2 regions of the Vibrio sp. RC2502 genome follow, and region 2 is predicted to be linked to the other one. Evidence: riboswitches for the same ligand, from Rfam matches in the RefSeq annotation. Region 2 holds a riboswitch; the other holds the start of a gene.

Region 1 (3,422 bases), 770 kb from region 2:
ATGCTGATCGTAAAGGTTGGGATAGGATCGAAGCTGAAAAATGGTTGGGGCCAAACATTAACGGCTAAATCAAGTGAACAAGCAATAAAAAAGGGCTGCCAATGTGCAGCCCTTTAATTTGTCGTTGTTCCCTCAAAAATCACGTTATGCTTTTTGAACCACGGTAGTGGTCACTTGAGGAACAAACCAATGTTATTGTTCGAAGAGCTCTGTATGCAGCTTCTGAATGGCTTGCTTCGCCACTGACTCATTCACAAGGAAGCATAGGTTATGAGGGCTTGCTCCATAACAGATCATGCGTAAGTTCAAATCTTCTAGCGTACCAAACACTTGCTTCGCATAGCCTTTACGTTCACTCATCTTGTTACCAATCAAGGCTACCAAACAAAGGTCATGTTCTACTTCGACCTTACACAACTCTTCCAACTCTTCACGTGCTGCTTGAGGAAGTTGTGGTGCGCCGCCTGAGGTATCAGTTTGATCTAGCGTGAGTGACACACTGATTTCTGATGTGGTGATAAGGTCTACCGAAATTTTGTGCTTGGCTAAAATCTCAAATACTTTTGCTAAGAAGCCGTACGCATGGAACATGTTCGCACTACGTAGAGTGACCATCGTTTGATTACAACGCAGAGCGAGAGCTCGGAATAGTGGTGAGCTTTCGACTTGATGACGAATCCACGTGCCGCCTTTTTCTGGTTCTTTGGATGAGCCAACAAAAACCGGGATATCATGGCGCAGAGCAGGGACCAGTGTTGATGGGTGTAATATTTTCGCACCAAAGTTAGCCATTTCAGAGGCTTCACTAAAACTGATCTCGGGGATTGGTGACGCTTTTGGTGCGATGCGAGGATCGGTCGTGTAAATACCAGGAACATCTGTCCAAATTTCAAGTCCAGATGCTTTCACACCTTCAGCAATCAAGGCTGCACTGTAGTCGCTACCACCACGGCCTAACGTTGTTGTATTGCCTTCTTCGTCAGAGCCTATGAAGCCCTGTGTGATGACGACAGAATCAAGGCATAAAGGGATAAGCTTCTCTTGGGCTAGTTGAGCAATGGCTTCGACATTCGGTTCTGCGCGACCAAAGTTGTCGTCGGTTCTTAGTACTTCACGAATATCAAATCGCACTGCATTGATACCACGCTCTCGCATGAGTTGCGCCAAAATGTGCGTCGACATTAACTCACCACATGCCACAAGGTGGTCGGTCAGTTTGGTGTTTGCTTGAATTGAGGCGGCTTCTGCAAGGCTGGTCACGGTATCTAAAATTCCGTACACCTCTGAAGAAGCTTCTGTCGCATCTTCCAATTGAGCCAAAATGGAATCATGGATCTCAGCTAGGTTTTTTAGTAACTCAGCACGGTGTTCCTGATCTTGAACTCCATTGGCCAGTTCTACCAAGATGTTGGTTACCCCAGAGCAAGCGCTGCTAACAACAAGGCGAGTATTTGGATTGTTTTCGATGATGGTGGCACAACGACTCATTGCCTCAAAATTGGCAACACTGGTCCCACCGAATTTAGCTACGTTAAATGCGCTCACTGCGTTTCTCCCACGACTTCCTAAAAAATATACACATCCAATGTTTTGTGAGGAAAGGAACAGAGCAAAAAGAGAGGTAGTTAGATTGTCATTTGAAAATGTACCCTCAGAAGCTCTTCATCAGACGGTGCTGATGACAGTTGATGGGACTCAACCCAAGTCAACCGACAAGCCAAACCCTGCAATTTTGACTTACCTCGGCACTACTCCCCCTGAATGATTGGTATTGGAATTGCGGTTCCACAAATCATCTGCCTGGGCAGTGCTCCTCTTCTACATAAAGCTCAAACATTGAACGGTTTTGACGTCACAATGTCAATCAATATTTCAACCAGAATGATGGTTTTTATTAACGAAATTGTGACAGTGGTTTGACCTCTATACTTAGGGCTAATTGCCGTGTGCAACAAAATACATTAGTGTGAAACCTTTGATGCCTGAATGTATTGCTAACCGAAATAAAAATTGCTCCTGTTTTCTGGTGAACGACTTGTTAAATAATTCAAGTGAGTTTTCTTGCAAAGCATGAAGAGTGACGATGTTTTGATGGCAAATAATTCTAAAAATGACTTCTTTCAGGCTAAATGACTGCAATCAAGGAGCTGACATGCCGATCCAAAGCTTTATTCCCCCTCACCGAATTTTAATGGGCCCTGGTCCTTCCGATGTTTATCCGCAGGTATTGCAAGCCCTTAGCCGTCCAACGGTTGGTCATCTAGACCCTCTGTTTATCGCGATGATGGATGAGCTTAAACAGCTGTTGAAATACGCTTTTCAAACCGAAAATGAGTTCACTATTGCGGTTTCTGCTCCAGGCAGTGCTGGGATGGAGACTTGTTTCGTTAACTTGATTGAGAAAGGTGACAAAGTCATCGTTTGTCGAAACGGTGTCTTTGGCGAGCGCATGCGTGAAAACGCTATTCGTGCTGGTGGTGAAGTGGTGCTAGTGGATGATGAATGGGGTGCGCCTGTTTCAGTAGATAAAGTTGAACAAGCACTACAGCAACATCCTGATACAAAAATTTTGGCTTTTGTACATGCTGAGACATCAACCGGTGCTGTCAGTGATGCGCAAACTCTAGGTAAGTTAGCCAAGCAATATAATGTGCTGTCGATTGTGGACGCCGTTACATCGTTAGGCGGCGTTCCGTTAAAAGTCGATGAATGGCAGCTTGATGCTGTGTACTCAGGCAGTCAAAAGTGTTTGTCGTGTGTGCCAGGCTTGTCTCCGGTGACGCTGTCTCCGGCTGCTATCGAAAAAATTCAATCGCGCACTACGCCAGTTCAAAGTTGGTTCCTCGATCAAAGCTTAGTGTTGGGGTATTGGAGTGGGGAAGGTAAGCGTAGCTACCATCACACCGCTCCAGTGAATAGCCTATATGCATTGCATGAAGCGCTGCTTGTGTTACAGAACGAGGGGCTTGAGAACGCGTGGGCTCGCCATCAATTGATGCATGAGAAGTTGAAAGATGGTCTTCAGAAACTGGGTTTTGAATTTGTAGTGGAAGAATCTTACCGTTTACCTCAATTGAACGCGATTTATGTGCCGGAAGGGATCGATGAAGCGAAAGTTCGCGCGCATCTACTTGAAACTTACAACCTTGAAATTGGTGCAGGGCTAGGTGCGTTAGCTGGCAAAGCATGGCGTATTGGATTGATGGGATACGGTGCTCGCGCGGAAAATGTCGCGCTGTGCTTGAAGGCTCTGGAAGAGTCTTTAACTGAGTAAGAGTTGCGCATTAGAGCGTCTCAAGAGCTTGGAACTCTATTACTCATAGACCAACAGGGCCTAAAATCGTTGGGCTGAAAACAAAAAAGCGAAGGAAGTCCTTCGCTTTTTTGTTTGTCTATTCCGCATCAGACACGCTAGGCGTTGC
Region 2 (3,422 bases):
GGATGTCTATTGGAGATATCATTAGTAACGCGGTCAGTGCTTGGGAAGGTTCAGACATCAATCAAATTGATCAGATCAAGACGGTTTTGGATGGTTTGAATAACAACGATGATGTTCCAATTCTGCCATCGTCGTATGAAGACTGTCCAACACCTGACTTCACACAGCCAGAATCTTAAAGGTTATCCCCAAAAACGCGATTGCCCCCCTCACCTAAATCGCGTTAAAAAAAAGCTCCGCTAGTTACTAGCGGAGCTTCCTCTTTTCAACAAATCATATTGCCATTAAGCACTCTGACATGATGCTATTTTCGATTTCGACAACCATGATAGAACAGCACAGACGATAACAAATGTAATCGATGCTGCAATGAAAGAGAACGCGATTGACGTTGTCATACCAAGTGCAATAAAGCCGACACATGAAACCAACGCAACAGACAGCGCATAAGGCAACTGAGTCGATACGTGGTCAATGTGATTACAACGAGCGCCTGTCGAAGACAAAATAGTCGTGTCCGAGATTGGTGAACAGTGGTCACCGAATACTGCACCGGCCAAAACTGCACTTAGCATAGGAAGCATTAGTGCGATGTCAGTTGCACCCGCCATATCACCAGCGATTGGTAACATGATACCGAATGTACCCCATGAAGTACCGGTTGAGAACGCCATTAGACCCGACAACAAGAACAGGATTACAGGTAACCAATGCGGATTAATGTTACCTTGAGCCATAGTCGATAGGTACGAACCCGTCTTCATGTCACCGATAACAGAACCGATTGTCCACGCAAACACAAGGATAAGAATCGCACCAAACATCGATTTAGCACCAATCCACAGTGTGCGAGTAATCTCAGTCAGTGGTAGACCTTGTTTTAGAACAGTAAACAGAGCAACGGCCAAACCAAGCAAGCTACCATAAATAAGAGACGTACCCACATCGGTATTCTCGAATGCACCTAACAATGCAAACTCTTTACCGTCAGCAGCCAACGCTTGACCGCCGGTGTACATCATCGAAGCAATTGTCGCAATGATAAGCGTAACAATCGGTAGGATTAAGTCAGAGACTTTACCTTTTTCGCTCTCACGAATGTCCAACTCTTCGTTAAGCTCATGCGCTTCTTGAGTGTCGTTCTCTTTGTCTTTGTCAAAACCACGACCTTGAGACGCTGCAATTTCATGCTCGCGCATCTTGCCGATATCTAGACCAAACCACGCTACTGCAAACACCATTAACAGCGCAAATACAGCATAGAAGTTCATTGGGATAAGACGCACATACGCCCCAAGCGCTGAATACTCAGTAATACCGTGTGATACTAAAATACCGCCGATGATAGTAATGATGTAAGCACCCCAACTAGAAGCTGGCATGATGACACACATAGGTGCAGCGGTTGAATCTAGGATGTAAGCCAGTTTCGCACGAGATACATAGAAGCGATCCGTTACTGGGCGCGAAATCGCACCTACAGCAAGACTGTTAAAGTAATCGTCGACAAAAATGAATACGCCTAAAAAGGCTGCAAGAAGTTTAGAGCCGCGTTTACTTTTCACACGAGACTGTGCCCATTCAGCGAATGCGCGAGTACCGCCAGAAAGTGTCAATAGAGCCGTTGTCATGCCTAATAGAATTAGGAAACCAACAATGCTCATGTTCCAAGTGTTAATTCCACCATCTTCAATGAAGACAGAAGACACTTGAGTACCTACATAGCTTGCAGTACCACCAATTGACCAGCTGTTAAGTAGAACCGCACCAAGCGCGATACCTACACCAAGAGAAACTAATACACGTCGAGTCAGAATCGCCAATGTCAGAGCAACAATAGGAGGCAATAATGAAACAGGAGAATGAGAAAAATCTATTAAATTCATGATCTTCAAAAACCAAAGTTTGGCTAGAGATCTACTGCAGACAAGTCACGCCTTCTTTATAAGAAACGTGCTCATGTTGAACTTAGCGACAGGGAAGCGAACACTCCACCCAACCCTACAGTAGCGCTCCATAGTTTAATGTAAATATACTATGGCAGTGTTGTTCCTTTCAGATACAACCCCAGCAAGGCGTTTTGATATACGACTTACTTCGGCAATCTTCGCCTTCCACTATTATTCATTGGCATCACCCCAATAATAGCTACTCTTCGAGACTGCGCCTCTACGGCAACAACAAACAATTAACCGTTAATTGTACAAATTAACAACAAATTATCTGCAATATTGCATCAGGTAGCAGCCATTGTACTTATGATGAGAACCAATGCAACACATCAAACTAAATTAAACTAATAAATAATCGCCAACCCAATTTATAAACGTCGAACAAACAAATTGAGTATTGTGCAACTGAAATCACGTTAATTTGGTTGTTTATGAAACTTTATTACTACCATAAAAATATCATGGATTATCTAATATCGATAATTTAAAGAAATATGAATAACAAATACCGTACACATTACAGCTTTCGTTTTCTGTTGCGCAAATACAAAGCGTGCCTTTTATAAAAAACACCATTCAATAACTCGCTTGATTAGAATAATCACGTAAAACTTGAATTCACTATCTATTAAGATTTATTTCGAGTTAATTAATATTAGTTTTCAGTCAAAAAATAGCTCAATTTAAACAAAATCATGATTTAGCATTTGCACATAAGGAAAAGATAAAGTTAAATATAAGGACTTATCTTTATTTGTAGATTGGTATTATTTAATCGTAACGATTAAAAATGCCAAACACGTTAACCTATTAATAGGAATCGTTATGTCAGAGCTGACTAAAACACTTCTAAATATCCGTAGCCTTCGTGCATTTTCTCGTGAGCTGACTCTAGAACAATTGGAAGAAGCTCTAGATAAACTAACTACTGTTGTTGAAGAGCGTCGTGAAGCTGAAGAAGCAGAGCGTGAAGCACTAGCACAACAAGAAGCTAAGCTAGCAGAGATTGCAGAAAAAATTGCTCAAGACGGTATCGACGTTGAAGCACTAATTAGCGCACTATCTGGCGAAACTAAGACTAAAGCAAAATCTAAGCGCGCTCCTCGCCCAGCTAAGTACAAGTACATCGACACAAATGGCCAAGAAAAAACTTGGACAGGCCAAGGTCGTACACCTTCTGCAATTCAAGAGCAACTTGACGCAGGTAAATCACTAGACGATTTCCTAATCTAATCGTTCTTGTTTAAAAAGGCTCCCGTTGGGAGCCTTTTTTATTTGTCTTGCGCAAATAAAAAATGGCGTATTTTTTCAAACACGCCATTTTAACATTAGTTATAAAGTGGTTAATTCGATATGAATTAACGTTCCCAGTATGCTTCTTCCAAACTGTCTTCTCGCTCTGGTAAGCCACGAGACAGACGAGGAGAATGTTGCACGAGAACTTCGTAGCTCGCACGGTTCGCATATTTA

The links. Region 2 has a riboswitch for lysine ahead of tet(35) (tetracycline efflux Na+/H+ antiporter family transporter Tet(35)). Riboswitches for the same ligand answer to the same signal wherever they lie in the genome.
Region 1: another riboswitch for lysine. It lies ahead of lysC (lysine-sensitive aspartokinase 3); the one in region 2 lies ahead of tet(35) (tetracycline efflux Na+/H+ antiporter family transporter Tet(35)).

What each region holds. Positions count from the first base shown of each region.
Region 1 is NZ_CM141453.1:2,900,223-2,903,644, reverse strand. It holds gene metH (methionine synthase) at 1-68, shown strand, start outside; gene lysC (lysine-sensitive aspartokinase 3) at 193-1,545, opposite strand; lysine riboswitch at 1,648-1,826, opposite strand; gene ACYJZR_RS13515 (pyridoxal-phosphate-dependent aminotransferase family protein) at 2,153-3,274, shown strand; gene ACYJZR_RS13510 (PglL family O-oligosaccharyltransferase) at 3,393-3,422, opposite strand, start outside.
Region 2 is NZ_CM141453.1:2,127,815-2,131,236, forward strand. It holds gene ACYJZR_RS09950 (hypothetical protein) at 1-179, shown strand, start outside; gene tet(35) (tetracycline efflux Na+/H+ antiporter family transporter Tet(35)) at 285-1,886, opposite strand; lysine riboswitch at 2,000-2,180, opposite strand; gene ACYJZR_RS09960 (DNA-binding protein H-NS) at 2,778-3,185, shown strand; gene ACYJZR_RS09965 (inosine/guanosine kinase) at 3,311-3,422, opposite strand, start outside.